Regions from separate parts of the Streptomyces sp. NPDC002133 genome, predicted to be linked through region 1. Evidence: riboswitches for the same ligand, from Rfam matches in the RefSeq annotation. Region 1 holds a riboswitch; the other holds the start of a gene.
The links. A riboswitch is a leader RNA that binds a small molecule or an ion and turns the genes downstream of it on or off. The one in region 1 is predicted to bind S-adenosylmethionine.
Positions count from the first base shown of each region.

Region 2: another riboswitch for S-adenosylmethionine. It lies ahead of thrC (threonine synthase); the one in region 1 lies ahead of ABT078_RS16750 (aminotransferase class V-fold PLP-dependent enzyme).

Region 1 is NZ_JBEOXF010000014.1:12,366-19,975, forward strand. Features, by position in the region: gene qcrA (cytochrome bc1 complex Rieske iron-sulfur subunit) at 1-15, shown strand, start outside; gene qcrB (cytochrome bc1 complex cytochrome b subunit) at 12-1,646, shown strand; gene trpD (anthranilate phosphoribosyltransferase) at 1,803-2,894, shown strand; SAM riboswitch class IV at 2,992-3,109, shown strand; gene ABT078_RS16750 (aminotransferase class V-fold PLP-dependent enzyme) at 3,340-4,824, shown strand; gene ABT078_RS16755 (Lrp/AsnC family transcriptional regulator) at 5,436-5,717, opposite strand; gene ABT078_RS16760 (rhomboid family intramembrane serine protease) at 5,714-6,418, opposite strand; gene ABT078_RS16765 (hypothetical protein) at 6,532-6,774, shown strand; gene ABT078_RS16770 (NYN domain-containing protein) at 6,814-7,610, shown strand, end outside.
Region 2 is NZ_JBEOXF010000069.1:10,269-17,878, forward strand. Features, by position in the region: gene ABT078_RS36645 (DUF3263 domain-containing protein) at 1-111, shown strand, start outside; gene otsB (trehalose-phosphatase) at 121-975, shown strand; gene ABT078_RS36655 (alpha,alpha-trehalose-phosphate synthase (UDP-forming)) at 913-2,424, opposite strand; gene ABT078_RS36660 (DUF7927 domain-containing protein) at 2,533-4,320, opposite strand; gene ABT078_RS36665 (glucosyl-3-phosphoglycerate synthase) at 4,445-5,386, opposite strand; SAM riboswitch class I at 5,506-5,680, shown strand; gene thrC (threonine synthase) at 5,674-6,993, shown strand; gene ABT078_RS36675 (MoaD/ThiS family protein) at 6,990-7,265, shown strand.

The sequences.
Region 1 (7,610 bases):
TGGGAGCGCGGATGAGTACTTCAGCAGTGAACGAACCCAAGGGCGGCAAGGCGCCCGCCGGCGAGCGGGTCGCCGACTGGGCTGACAACCGGCTCGGGATCTACACCCTGGCCAAGTCCAATCTGCGCAAGATCTTCCCGGACCACCCGTCCTTCATGCTGGGTGAGATCGCGCTCTACAGCTTCATCATCATCATCCTCACGGGTGTGTACCTGACGCTGTTCTTCCACCCGTCGATGAACGAGGTGGAGTACCACGGCTCGTATGTGCCGATGCAGGGCGTCCTGATGTCGGAGGCGTACGCCTCGACGCTGGAAATCAGCTTCGACGTGCGTGGTGGTCTGCTCATCCGGCAGATCCACCACTGGGCCGCTCTGATCTTCCTCGCGGCGATGTTCGTGCACATGATGCGCGTCTTCTTCACGGGCGCCTTCCGCAAGCCGCGTGAGATCAACTGGCTGTTCGGCTTCCTGCTGTTCGTCCTCGGCATGTTCACCGGTTTCACCGGCTACTCGCTCCCGGACGACCTGCTCTCCGGCACCGGTGTCCGCTTCACGCAGGGCGCGATCCTGTCGATGCCGGTCGTCGGCACGTACATCTCGTTCTTCCTGTTCGGCGGTGAGTTCCCCGGCGGCGACTTCGTCGCCCGGTTCTACTCGATCCACATCCTGCTGCTGCCGGGCATCATGCTCGGCCTGCTGGTGGGCCACCTGATCCTGATCGTCGTCCACAAGCACACGCATTACGCGGGCCCCGGAAAGACCAACAAGAACGTCGTCGGCATGCCGTTCTTCCCGGTCTACACGGCCAAGGCCGGAGGCTTCTTCTTCCTGGTCTTCGGTGTCATCGCGATCATCGCGGCGGTCGCCCAGGTCAACCCGATCTGGGCCATCGGGCCCTACCGCCCGGACCAGGTGTCCACCGGCGCCCAGCCCGACTGGTACATGGGCTTCGCCGAGGGTCTGATCCGCTTCATGCCGGGCTGGGAGATCAACCTCTGGGGTCACACGCTGGTCCTGGGCGTGTTCATCCCGCTGGTGCTCTTCGGTGTGCTGCTGGTGCTCTTCGCGCTCTACCCGTTCTTCGAGTCCTGGCTCACCGGAGACAAGCGCGAGCACCACATCGCGGAACGGCCGCGCAACTCGCCGAGCCGCACCGCGTTCGGCGTGGCCTGGATCACCATGTACATGGTCATGCTGATCGGTGGTGGAAACGACCTCTGGGCGACCCACTTCAACCTGTCGATCAACGCGATCACCTGGTTCGTCCGGATCTTCTTCATCGTCGGACCGGTCGTCGCGTTCATCGTGACGAAGCGGATCTGCCTGGGTCTGCAGCGGCGCGACAAGGACAAGGTGCTGCACGGACGTGAGTCCGGCATCATCAAGCGACTGCCGCACGGTGAGTTCGTCGAGATCCACGAGCCGCTCAGCCCGGGCGACCGTTACACGCTCACGGCCCACGAGCAGTACAAGCCGGCCGAGATCGGTCCGACGGTCGACGAGAACGGCGTCGAGCGCAAGGTCAAGAGCGCCGAGAAGCTCCGGGCGAGGCTCAGCAAGAGCTACTTCGGCGAGGAGAACCAGATCCCCAAGCCGAGCGCCGAGGAGCACCGGGAGATCACCAGCGGCCACGGCCACCACTGATCCCCACCCACTGATCACAGCGATCGCCACGGCTGGGGGTACCTCCCAGCGCCAGCAAGGGGGAGAGCCCCGTCCATTCGTCGGACGGGGCTCTTTGCCGTCCCCCTGGATGGATAGGGTGGTGGCATTCCCGTACGAACGGACCCAGGAGCGACCATGAGCGCTGTGACCCCCGCTGGTGGGGGTACCCCCGGCGGAGCGAGGGGGAGCACTACCGCGGCGGGCCTCTCCTGGCCCTCCGTCCTCGACTCGTTGCTGTACGGGCGCGACCAGAGCGCCGACGCCACCGCGTGGGCCATGGACCGGATCCTGCGGGGCGAGGCGACCGACGCGCAGATCGCCGGGTTCGCCGTCGCGCTGCGGGCCAAGGGCGAGACCGTCGAGGAGATCACCGGGCTCGTACGGACGATGTACGACCACGCGCGGACGATCGAGGTCCCCGGGCCGAGCGTCGACATCGTGGGCACGGGCGGCGACGGCGCCAAGACCGTCAACATCTCGACGATGTCCGCGATCGTCGTCGCCGGCGCCGGCGCGAAGGTCGTCAAGCACGGCAACCGGGCCGCATCCAGCGCGAGCGGCGCGTCGGACGTGCTGGAGAAGCTCGGCGTCAATCTGGAGCTGACGCCGGAGCGGGTCGCGGAGGTCGCCGAGGAAGCGGGGATCACCTTCTGCTTCGCCGTGAAGTTCCATCCGGCGCTGCGGCACGTGGCGGCGGCACGCAAGGAGCTCGGCATCCGTACGACGTTCAACTTCCTGGGGCCGCTGACCAACCCCGCCCGGGTGAGGGCCCAGGCCACGGGTGTCGCCGATGCGCGAATGGCTCCGATCATGGCCGGAGTGCTGGCCGAGCGGGGCTCCAGCGCGCTGGTCTTCCGAGGCGACGACGGCCTCGACGAGCTCACGACGACGGCGACCTCCCGGGTGTGGGTGGTCCGGGACGGCGCGGTGCGCGAGGAGACCTTCGACCCCCGGGACGTGGGCATCGAGATCGTCCCCGTCGAGGCGCTGCGCGGCGCGGACGCCTCCTACAACGCGGATGTCGCACGCCGGCTGCTGGCGGGCGAGAGCGGCCCGGTGCGGGACGCGGTCCTGCTGAACTCGGCGGCCGCGCTCGCCGCCCTGGAGCCGGGTGAGGGCACCCTGGTGGAGCAACTGCGGGCCGGGATGGCGAAGGCCGCGGAGTCCATCGACTCCGGCGCGGCGAAGCGGTCGCTGGACCGGTGGGTGACGGCCAGCAACCGCTGACCCCGGCCCCGCATCCGCGGGATGTGACGCGAGGCGCAGTCCACAGTGCGGACTGCGCCTTGCGCGTTCCCCGGCGTGTGGCAGGATTCCTTTTCAAGGTCATGAGTGACAGCGATTACGGCCCCGGCCCGCTGTCCGGCAACCCTCCGTCCGTGGCGGGGTGCCCCGGGTGAAGACCAGGCCGTGGGCAGCGAGGTCCGCGGCAAGCGCGGACCCCTTGCCATCCCTGGGGTCCTGGTCCTCGAGGGAGCAGTCTCGTGAGCAAGCGAATGCGCTAGGGCCTCTCGGCCCCCTTCTCCACACCTCCGTACGAGCCGAAGTCGCCGTGCGTCGAGGCAACACCCGTATGCGGAGCGGCAGTTCCGCCGCCGTACGGGTTCTCCACAGCCTCCCCCAGAGCTTCGCCTGGGGGTACCCCCAGCCTTACCTGCCGGGAGATACCGCCATGTCCGTGCGCCCCGCCGCCCTCGAGACCGCCGCTGTCGTCACCGCCACCGAGTCCGCGACCGCCGCCGACTCCGCGACCGCCACCGTGACCGCCGCCGACTCCGCCGATCCCTGCTGTGCCGCTCCGCTGCCGGTGCTCGGCCGGGATGTCACCGTCCCGCTCGTCACCGGTGGTGAGGTCACCTACGCCGCCCTCGACTACGCGGCGAGCGCACCCGCCCTGCAGCGCGTGTGGGACGACGTGGCCGCGTACGCCCCGTACTACGGCAGCGTGCACCGCGGCGCCGGGTACCTCTCGCAGCTGTCCACGGACCTGTTCGAGAACAGCCGGGCGACGGTCCACGAGTTCCTCGACTGCCGAGACGGCGACCAGGTCGTGTTCACCCGCTCGACGACCGACTCGCTGAACCTGCTGGCCCGGGCGCTCCCCGCCGACTGCCAGGTCTTCGTCTTCGAGACCGAGCACCACGCCTCCCTGCTGCCGTGGCGGGACGCCCGCGTGACCTGTCTGAACGCGCCGCGCACACCGGCCCAGGCGGTGCGGACCCTGGAGTCGGCTCTCGCCGCCCGTGATCCGTACGGCCCCGCGCTGGTGTGCGTGACCGGTGCGTCGAACGTCACCGGTGAGCTGTGGCCCGTACGCGAACTCGCCGCCGCGGCGCACGCCCACGGCGCCCGCATCGTCCTCGACGCCGCTCAGCTCGCGCCGCACCACCCCGTCTCCGTTCGGGACCTGGACGTCGACTGGGTCGCCTTCTCCGGGCACAAGCTGTATGCGCCCTTCGGCTCCGGCGTGCTCGCCGGGCGGGCGGACTGGCTCCAGGATGCGGAGCCGTACCTCGCCGGCGGCGGCGCGTCGCGCAAGGTCGCGCGCCGCGCGGACGGCGGTGTCGACGTCGACTGGCACACCACCGCCGCCCGCCACGAGGCCGGTTCGCCGAACGTCATCGGCGTCTACGCCGTCGCGTCCGCGTGCAAGGCCCTGACGGAGGCCGGGTTCGAGGAGCTGGTCGCACGCGAGCAGCACCTCGTCGCCACGGTCCGGGCGGGCCTCGCGGAAGTGCCGGAGGTCAGGGTCCTGTCGCTGTTCGGCGACGACTCCCCGCGCGTCGGCGTCATCTCGTTCGTGGTGGAGGGCTGGGACAGCTCGCACTTCGCCGCCGCCCTGTCCGCCGAGTACGGCATCGGCGTCCGTGACGGACTGTTCTGCGCCCACCCGCTGGTCCGCACCCTGCTGGGCAGCGACCCGCAGGAGGTGGGCGAGTGCGGTGCGCCGGAGGCCGAGCCGGGCGAGCGAGGCGAGGTGGGGGTCCCCCCGGCCGAAGGCCGGCGGAGGTCCCTCAACGCGATCCGGGTCAGCTTCGGGGCCGGTACGCCGGACGAGCACGTCGAGCGGTTCGTCCGCGCCGTCAAGGAGCTCGTGCGCGACGGTGCGAAGTGGAACTACCGCAACGAGGAGGGCCGCTGCGTGCCCGCCGTCTGAGCGGGCGGGGTCCGTCGGTTCCCCCCGGCAGGATCATCCTTGTGGCGCGTTCGGCCGCGTCGGCGCCGGGACGCATCACCAGCGCGACACCGGAGATGACGAGCTGGGTGGGGAACGCCTCGTCCGTCACGGCCTGTTCGTCGTCCGCGTGGAAGGCGACGACGAACGAGGCACCCGACGGCCGGATGGGGACCTCGGCCGGGATGTCCCGCGACTGCCGGATCACATGGGGGGCATGGCGCGGGGATCGGTGACCGGGCCACCGGTGGCCCGGTCGGCCCCGCTGTCGCGCGGAGTGGGAGTGAGTGTGGGTGTGGGCGCGGCCGCCGCCGGAGGCGTGGTGTGCGGCTCGGCGCCGGAGGGTTGGGAGTGCTTCCCCCGGGCGCGGTGCCCGGCTTCAACCCCGGCGGCGGGGCGGGTGCCTCCGGCATGCCGGCCGGCACACAGCTGGTCGTCGCGATCCCGAGGGGAATCGCGACGACCGCGGCGAACATGACGAGTCGGTGTGCGAAGTCCATGCGTCCGTCCTCGGGGCGCTGCCCCGGCCCCGGATGAGCCGAGGATGAAGCAAGGCCTCTTCAGGCGCGGGGACTTCGCACGGCCGGAAAAGGCTAGGCGTCCAGCCCGATCGCGAACGCCGCCTCCAGGTCGTGCTGCGAATATGTACGGAACGCGACGTGCGTGTCCGTCGCCTCGACGCCCGGGATCTTGCTGATGCGGCCCGGGATGATGTCCGCCAGGTCCTCGTGCCGGGTGACGCGCACCATCGCGATCAGGTCGTACGTACCGGTGACGGAGTAGACCTCGCTGACGTTCTCCACCGACTTGATCGACTCGGCGATCTCGGGGATGCGGTCCACGCTGGTCTTGATGAGCACGATCGCGGTGATCACGGCTGGCTGTCTCCCTCGGTGGCCGTGGCTTGGGCTTTCACTCTAGCGGCCTGCCGGAAACGCCCCCACGCGTAGAGAAAGCCGATCCCGAAGCCCACCAGATGCGCCAGATACGCCACCCTCGGCCCCGACGACGTGCTCTGCGCCTCCGCCAGCCACTGCAGGGCGAACCAGAAGATCAGCACCATCCATGCGGGGAACCGCAGCGGCAGGAAGAACAGAAAGGGGTAGAGGCTTGTCACCCGGGCTCTCGGGAAGAGGCACAGGAACGCGCCCAGTACCCCCGAGATCGCCCCGGACGCCCCCACCAGCGTCTGCGTGGACTCGGCGTTCGCCGCTGCGTACGCGAGGAGGGCCAGATATCCGCAACCGACGTAGAAGAGCGCGAACTGCACATGCCCCATCCGCTCCTCGGCCATCGCGCCGAAGACATAGAGGAACAGCATGTTGCCCAGCAGATGCAGCCAGCTGCCGTGCAGGAACAGCGCGGTCAGCGGGGTGAGCAGGGTCCGTGGGGAGCTGTGCATCAACTCGCTGGGGATGACACCCCAGCGTTCGAAGTAGGACATCGTCGACGCGAGCAGCGTGTCCCCGGTCCCGTATGCCGGGTTGAACCCGGAAGCCGGACCGATGAGGAACAGAAGGCTGCACAGGCCGATCACGCCGTAGGTCACCACGGGTCCCGTCCGCCAGTCGATCATGCCCAGAGCATGGCGTACCGGGACCGACGGGACGGACCGCCTCGCCGTGTCCCGGCCCGCCCCGGAGGTCGTAGGGTTACGGGCAGTAGGCACGACGAGACGAGGGCGGCATGATGACGACGGTTCCCACACCGACGGCCACCACGCGGTGGCGGTGCACGCTCTGTGGCAATCTCACCCGCTTCGATGTGACCCGCTCGTCCAAGGTCGTCGAGTACGTCCATCTGGACCTGGCCGGAGAACCCACGGTGGAGGAGCGCGAGGTGGTCAGTGAGACCATCGAGTCGGTCCGCTGCCGCTGGTGCAACGCGGTGGATCAGATCGAACTGGTGGACAGGCCGGGTACCGGTTCCTGACGGGAGCCGTCGCGGCGGAGACAGTAGGGGTGACGAATTGTGGAGCAGCCTGACAGCGGCGCAGGACCGGCCGGTGCGGCCGGTGGCGCCGCCGAGGCGCTCGACCGCCCGCTGCCCGAAGGCGTACGGCACCGGGTCGTCGCCCTGGTGTCCGACGCGTTCGGTGGGCTGACCGTCAGCGATCTTCCCACCCAGCTGCGGCAGTACGCCCGCTTCACCCCGTCGCGTCGTGCAAAGTTCGCGGGCAACGCCATGGCCGCCGCCCTCGAGACCGATCCGGTGTTCCGGCAGCGCATCGGCGAGCGACTGCGCGAGTCTCAGCCGGAGCTGGCCGGGGCACTGGAGTCCGGCGCGCCGCCCGCGGCCGCCGACCCCGTCGACGTGGCAGCGGCCGCCTATGTGCTGCGCCCTGGCGGCTGGGTGAAGCTCGTGGCCGCGGCGGGCGAGGAGGCCCAGCGCGCGGACGCCGAGCGCGTCGACGAGGAGACCCGGCGCGAACTGGAGCGGCTCCGCGAAGAGGTCGACCGGCTCAGGGTGCAGACCAGGTCCGAGACCGAGCGGCTGCGCACCGAGCTGGAGGCCGCCCGAAAGGAAGCCGAATCGCTTCAGCGCAAGCTGCGCAGCGCCCAGAGCGATGTGAAGCGCGGCGAGGCGGCCCTGCGCCGCTCCGCCGCCGAGCACGAGACGTCGAGGGCCGAGGTGCAGGCCCAGTTGTCCGCGGCCGAGAGCGAGACCCGGCGGCTGAAGGCACGGCTCGGCGAGGTGGAGTCGGCGCTCGAGGTGAGCCGCAGGACCGCCCGCGAGGGCCGCTCGATCGAGGACATGCGGGTCCGGCT
Region 2 (7,610 bases), on a different contig from region 1:
TACTACCAGGTGCTGAACGCGCTGCTCGACGACCCTCGTGCGCTGGCGCACGACCCCGTGACCGTCAACCGGCTGCGGCGAGTCCGGGACGCCCGGCGCGAGCGCCGATAGGGTCGGAACATGGGCAGCCATTCGGACCACGTACTGCCGGAGCCGATCACGTCCGCCGGCCGTGAAGGGCTCGCCGCGATCCTCGAGAGGCCGCGGGAGACCGTCGTCGGGCTCGATTTCGACGGGACGCTCGCGGAGATCGTGCCCGACCCCGAGCAGGCCCGCGCCCACCCCGGCACCGTCCCCGCGCTCGCCGGGCTCGCGCCGCGCGTGGCGTCCGTCGCCGTCGTGACGGGGCGCCCGGCCGGGGTCGCCGTGCGGTACGGCGGATTCGCCGGCGTGCCGGGTCTGGAGCACCTCGTCGTGCTCGGGCACTACGGCGCCGAGCGCTGGGACGCGGTCAGCGGCACGGTGCAGGCGTCGGCCCCGCACCCCGGCGTCGAGGCCGTACGCGCCGAGCTGCCCGGTTTCCTCGACGCCATCGGCGCCTGGAAGGGCGTCTGGATCGAGGAGAAGGGACGCGCGGTCGCCGTCCACACACGCCGCGCCGAGGACCCGCAGGCCGCCTTCGAGGCCTTGCGCGAGCCCATCGCCACGCTGGCGGCACGGCACGGCCTGATCGTCGAACCCGGCCGGCTCGTCCTGGAGCTGCGCCCGCCGGGCATCGACAAGGGCATCGCGTTCTCCGAGTACGCACGCGAACAGCAGGCCGGCGCCGTCCTGTACGCGGGCGACGACCTCGGCGATCTCGCCGCCTACGCCGCCGTCGAGAAGCTCCGCTCCGACGGCGTGCCCGGACTGCTCCTGTGCAGCGGAAGCACCGAGGTCCCCGAGCTGGCCGAGCGCGCCGACGTGCTGCTGTCAGGCCCGGCCGAAGTCGTCGGGTTCCTGGCCGCCCTCGCCGAGCGCCTGAAGCGCGTGTAGCTGGTCCAGGAACCACTGCTGCGGCGGCAGCGCGGTCGCCGCAACGGCCAGCCGTTTGCTGCGTTCCGCCCGCTCGCCGTCCGACATGCTCAGCGCCTGGTGGAGCGCGGCGGCCGTGCCCGCCACGTCGTACGGGTTCACCCCGATGGCCTCGTCGTGGAGCTCCTCGTAAGCCCCCGCCTCCCGCGACAGCACCAGCGCGCAGCCCGCGTCGGAGACGACCGGGATCTCCTTGGCGACGAGGTTCATCCCGTCCCGGATCGGGTTGACCAGCGCCACGTCCGCCATCCGGTACGCGGCGAGCGATCGCGCGAAGTCGTCCTTGACGTGCAGGACGACGGGCGTCCAGCCGGGCGTGCCGTACTGGGCGTTGATCTCCTCGGCGACCCGTGTGACCTCCGCCGTGTAGTCGCGGTAGACGGTCAGGTCCTGGCGCGAGGGGTAGGCGAAGGCCACGTGCACGACCCGCTCGCGCCACTCGGGGTGCTCGTCGAGCAGCGCCCGGTAGGCCAGCAGCCCGCGCACGATGTTCTTCGACAGCTCGGTCCTGTCGACCCGCACGATCGTCTTCCGCCCGGGCCCGACCTGCTCGCGCAGCGCCACCATCCGCTCGGCGACGTCCGTCTCGTGCGAGCGCCGCCGCAGGAACTCGGCGTCCGCCCCCAGCCCGTGGACGCCGATCCAGGTCCTGCCACGGGCCGGCCCCGGACCGCGGACCGTGATGTGGGGGGCCTCGTCCTTCGGCCAGGACGGCACGACGTCGTACGGCCCCAGCACCGACGGGCAGGTGCGCATGAACGTCCGCGCCCATCGCGAGGTCAGGAACCCCAGCCGGTCGGCGCCGAGCATCCCGAGGAGCAGTTCCTCCGCGATGTCGTCCGGCAGCATCCGGAAGTACTCCGGCGGTGCCCACGGCGTGTGCGAGAAGTGCCCGATCCGGACGTCGGGGCGGTGCTCGCGGAGCATCCCCGGCGCGAGCGCCAGGTGGTAGTCCTGGATCAGCACGACCGCCCCGGGCGCCGCCTCGGTCGCGAGCACCTCCGCGAAGGCCCGGTTGTACGTGCGGTAGGCGACCCACTGCCGCCGGAACTCGGCGTCGAAGACCGGCTCCAGCGGGGTCTGGTACAGCATGTGGTTGACGAACCACAGCACCGAGTTGGCGATGCCGTTGTACGCGGCCGCGTGAATGGCCGGATCGATGTCGAGCATCCGCACGCCCGGCTCGGCGACGCCGCGCCGCACCGCCTCCCGGTCGCCGTCGCCGAGTGCCGCGCACACCCACAGGGCGCCCGCGTCCGGGCCGATCGCGGACAGACCGGAGACCAGCCCGCCGCCGCCGCGCCTGGCGTCGAGCGTGCCGTCCTCGCGGAAGGCGTACGTGACCGGACCGCGGTTGGAGGCGACGAGTACCTGCGCCGTGCGCTCGGAGGCAGCGTGCTCGGAGACCATGTCGCGAAACCTAGCCCGTCCCGTATCCGCTCAAACGTACGGCCGGACTTTGTCGGCGGAGTCCGGCCACACGGTCACCCGGATTGCTCACTGGGTACGCTCGCCCGGTCAGTGGTTCCGGCGCCGTTCGCGGGTCGCGACGAGCGCGATCGCCCCGGCGCCGGTCAGCGAGACCGCGACGCCCCCGAGCAGCCACAGCCGCTCGACGGCGACGCCGGTCGCGGCCATCTCGGGCAGGCTGCCGTGGATGGCGGCACCGGTGTCGGGGCCGGCGGTGTCGGCCGCGGACCCGACGGCGGCGGGGCCGGTCCGGGTGTCGACGGCGGTGCCGGCGCTCACGGGATTCCCCGGGGCCTCAGGGCTCCCGGTGGCCTCGGCGCTTCCGGCGGCCCGGGGGGCGCGCAGTTCCTCGTCAGGCAGTCCGCCCGCGTCCGCGGGTGCGGGGTCCTCCTGCTCCGCGCCCTCCTCACCCGAGCCGCTCGAGTCGTCGCCCAGGTCGTCACTGACGTCGTCATCCGTGCCGATGACCGGGGTGCCGATCGAATCGTCGGCGGCCTCCTCGGCCGGGTCCGCCGCGGCCTGGGGTTCCTCCTGCCCCGCCGCGTGGACGATCACCGGGGTCACCGTGCACTTCGCGTCGTCGCTGGCCGCCTCGCAGTTGGACCACTCCGACTCCTCCACCACGCTGTTGCGCAGCGACCCGTCCCCGGTGCCCGCCGGGCCGACGGTGACCGAGTACGTCACGGTCACCGACTGTCCGGCCGGGATGTCGCCGGCGTACGAGAGTTCGGGCTCCGCGTAGCTGACCTTCCCGGTCGTCGCCGCTGCGTCGCCGTCGTACACGGCGTCGTCGAGGTTGTCGGTCAGGTCGTCGGTGAACCGGACGTCCGTCAGGTCGGTGTCTCCGAGGTTCTTCGCCGTGATCGTGTACGTCACCATGTCGCCGGGCTCGGCGGTCGTCGTCGACGCCGTCTTGGTGATCTCCACGTCGAGCGCCGGGGCGGACAGGGCGACCGCCGACGCGAGGTGCGTGTCCGCCGTGCCGCCGACCGTCCCGAGCGAGAACGTCGCCGAGGCGGCGGGTACCGCGACCTCCTTCACGAGGAAGCCGCCGTCCGTGCTCTTCCCGTCACCCCCGTACGCCGTGACGGACGCCCGGACCTGGCCGCGGGAGCGGTGGACGCCGCTCACCGGGACGGTCGCCGCGGGCGCGGCGGGACGCTGCAGGGCGTGGCCGCCGTAGATGCGGACGGTGCGGCGTACGGGGGCGTGGGCCTCGTCCGGGCCGTCGTACGCGTACACGACGGTCAGGGACCAGCCCGCGGTGCAGCCCGGGCCGGCCGGGGTCCAGATGCCGTCGACCGCGACGGGCAGCGGCGTGCCGGAGCCGGTGACGTCATTGAAGGCGGCGGTGACGTCGGCCTCGCCGGTGTAGTAGTGCTCTCCTGGCGCCGACTGCGCGTCCTGGACGAGGTTCGTTGCGTGGACCGTGACCGGCTCGTTCCGGTTGACCCTGATCGAGGGCGTGGCTGCGAGCGGGGCGCCGGCGGAGGGGGCGCAGCGGCGCAGCAGCCCGCCGTCCGGGGCGCGGTAGGTGCCGTCGTGCCCGCCCCAGAACAGCCGCGCGTACGCGACCCGCGCGCCCTCGGGGATTCCGACCCGGCCGGTGCCGCCGCCGTGTTCGGCCGTGCTGCCGATGGTCGTGAAGTCGCCGTACAGGGATGCGTCGTAGCGCGTTTCGAAGGGGGGCGCGGCGGGGGCCGCGGCCGCGCCGTCGGGGGCGAGCATTCCGGTCGAGACGGCGGCGGAGACGGTGGTGAGGACCGTCAGGGCCCCGAGGAGACGGGGCGTCCTGGAATTCTGGCGCCAAGCGCCCATGAGTCTCGTATAGCCCATAAGTCTGAAATGTAGGCAATCTTTCCGCGGTCGACACGCTGCGCCGCGCCCGCGTTACGCCGCCCGTGGCCCGGGGCGCCGGACGCCCGGCTCGCCGGCGCCTCCCGGGGCCGGCGGCTGCCCCCTACGCCGCCCAGCGCCTCGCGTACTCCGCGATGTCCCGCATCGGCGGCCGCTCCTCCGTGTCCACCGCATGCGTCCGCGGCACGAACCCCTCCTCGCCCCGCTCGAACTGCGTCAGGGCCGGCCGCACCAAATGCCCGCGTGACAGCCGTAGTTGGGCCGTGCGGTAGATCGCCGCCGCCATCCGGCCCAGCGCCTGCCCGTCCTGGTGCCGGTGCAGCCGTACGCCCACGTCCACCTGCGCCAGCGCGTCGAGGCCCACCGTGTGCAGCGCGTCCACCAGCAGCCCGAGCTCCACCCCGTAGCCCACCGGGAACGGCAGTCGCTCCAGCAGCGAGCGCCGGACCGCGTACTCGCCGCCCAGCGGCTGGACGAAGCCCGCCAGCTGCGGCCAGTGCAGATTCAGCAGGGGCCGCGCCACCAGCTCGGTCACCCGGCCGCCCTGGCCGGGGGTGCTGCCCAGCGGCCGGTCGTACATCGCCTTCACGAACTGCACGTCCGGCTCGGTCAGCAGCGGGCCGACGATCCCGGACACGAAATCCGCGGAGAACTCCTTCAGGTCCGCGTCCACGAAACAGACGATGTCGCCGCTCGTCACCAGCAGGGACCGCCACAGCACCTCGCCCTTGCCGGGCACGGCCGGTATCCGCGGGAGTATCGCGTCCCGGTGCACGACCCGCGCGCCCGCCTCGGCCGCCACCTCGGACGTACGGTCCGTCGAACCCGAGTCGACGACCACGAGCTCGTCCACGAGCGGCGCCGCGTCGGTCATCAGGTCGTGCCGGATCACGGAGACGATCTCGCCGACCGTCGCCTCCTCGTTCAGCGCGGGGAGCACCACGCTGACCGTGGTTCCGCGCTTCGCGGCGACGAGCTGGTCGAGCGGGCGGTCGGCCACGGACCAGGACCGCCGGGCCAGCCAGCGCTCCACCTCTTCCAGCACGTGATTGATCTCCATCTCGCGGATCGGACGACCATCTCAAGCGTCCGGGGGTTCGGTTACAGTCTTGAACAACGCGCACGACCCTCGCATGCCGGGGTCGAGCGCCGACAATCACATACCGCTCATCCAGAGGGGCAGAGGGAAACGGCCCGTTGAAGCCCCGGCAACCCTCCAGCCGGCCACGCGGCGAAAGCCGCACATCGACGCTGTGTCGCATCATCGCGCGCGAGGCTCCCGGCTAGGGAAGGTGCCAAATCCGTCTCATGGCGAGATGCGCCATGAGGAAGATGAGGAGAAAGGGCCTCGCCTCCATGGCTGTAGAGACAGTTGCCACCACCACCGACATCGTCGATCTGGGCCCGGCCTCCGGCCTTTCGTGCCGCGAATGCGGCGAGCGGTTCGCCCTCGGTCCGATCTTCGCCTGCGAGCTGTGTTTCGGGCCGCTCGAAGTCGCGTACGACCTGCCGAGCGGCAGCCCCGATGAGGCCGCAGCCCTGCGCAAGCAGATCGAGAACGGCCCGGCCAACATCTGGCGCTACGCGCCGCTGCTCCCCGTCCCCGCCGACGTCGCGAGCAAGCCGAATCTGAACCCGGGCTGGACCAAGCTCGTCCAGGCCGACAACCTCGCCCGTGAACTGGGTGTCGAGCCGGGCCGGCTGTTCGTCAAGGACGACTCCGGCAACCCGACGCACTCCTTCAAGGACCGCGTCGTCGCCCAGGCGCTGGAGGCCGCCCGCGCCTTCGGCTTCACCACGCTCTCCTGCTCCTCCACCGGCAACCTGGCGGGCGCCGTCGGTGCCGCGGCCGCCCGCGCCGGATTCCGCTCGTGCGTGTTCATCCCGCACGACCTGGAGCAGGGCAAGGTCGTCATGGCCGCGGTCTACGGCGGCGAGCTCGTCGGCATCGAGGGCAACTACGACGACGTCAACCGCTTCTGCTCCGAGCTCATCGGCGACCCGCTCGGCGAGGGCTGGGGCTTCGTCAACGTCAACCTGCGGCCGTACTACGGCGAGGGCTCCAAGACGCTCGCGTACGAGATCTGCGAGCAGCTCGGCTGGCAGCTCCCCGACCAGATCGTCATCCCCATCGCCTCCGGCTCCCAGCTCACGAAGATCGACAAGGGTCTGCAGGAGCTGATCAAGCTGGGTCTGGTCGAGGACAAGCCCTACAAGATCTTCGGCGCCCAGGCGGAGGGCTGCTCCCCGGTGTCCGTGGCCTTCAAGGCCGGTCACGACGTCGTGCGACCGCAGAAGCCCGACACCATCGCCAAGTCGCTCGCCATCGGCAACCCGGCCGACGGACCGTACGTCCTGGACATCTGCCGCCGCACCGGCGGTGCCGTCGAGGACGTGACCGACGAGCAGATCGTGGACGCCATCAAGCTGCTGGCCCGCACCGAGGGCATCTTCACGGAGACCGCGGGCGGGACGACCCTCGGCGTGGCGAAGAAGCTGATCGAGGCCGGCGCCATCGACCCGTCCCTCACGACGGTGGTCGTCAACACGGGTGACGGCCTGAAGACCCTGGACGCGGTGGCCCCCACGACGGGCATGTCCGCGGTCATCAGCCCCGACCTGGACTCTTTCCGAGAGGCTGGCCTCGCATGAGCGTCAACGTCCGCATCCCCACCATCCTCCGCACGTACACGGGCGGCCAGGCCGAGGTTCCGGCGGAGGGCGCGACCCTCGCCGAGGTCATCGCCGACCTGGAGAGGAACCACACCGGCATCGCGGCCCGCGTGCTGGACGACCAGGGGAAGCTGCGCCGCTTCGTGAACGTGTACGTCAACGACGACGACGTGCGCTTCGAGCAGGGACTGGAGACGGCGACGCCGGACGGCGCCGGGGTCTCGATCATCCCGGCCGTCGCCGGAGGCTGACCATCGAGCACAGTGCCGGAGGCTGACGATCGAGCACAGTGCCGGAGCTGACCCCCCATCGAGCACAGTGCCGGAGGCTGACCGCCGGACACGGTGCCGGGGGCTGACCACAGGGCCCGGCGCCGACTCGACGGCCGGCACACAGAGTTAACAGAATTGCCCCCTCCGCAAGCTAAGCGGAGGGGGCAATTCTGCAGGGTTGAGCGCGGTAGAGTTGGGGAAGTCCCCGCCGCTGCTTGTGCCACGTGCATATGAGAATGCGTCCGCACACGATAAGAAGCAGCCAAAGTGTTCGAGTTTGATGCGGCTTATGCGAGCTTTGCTCGGCCCGACTTGCCCTGAAAT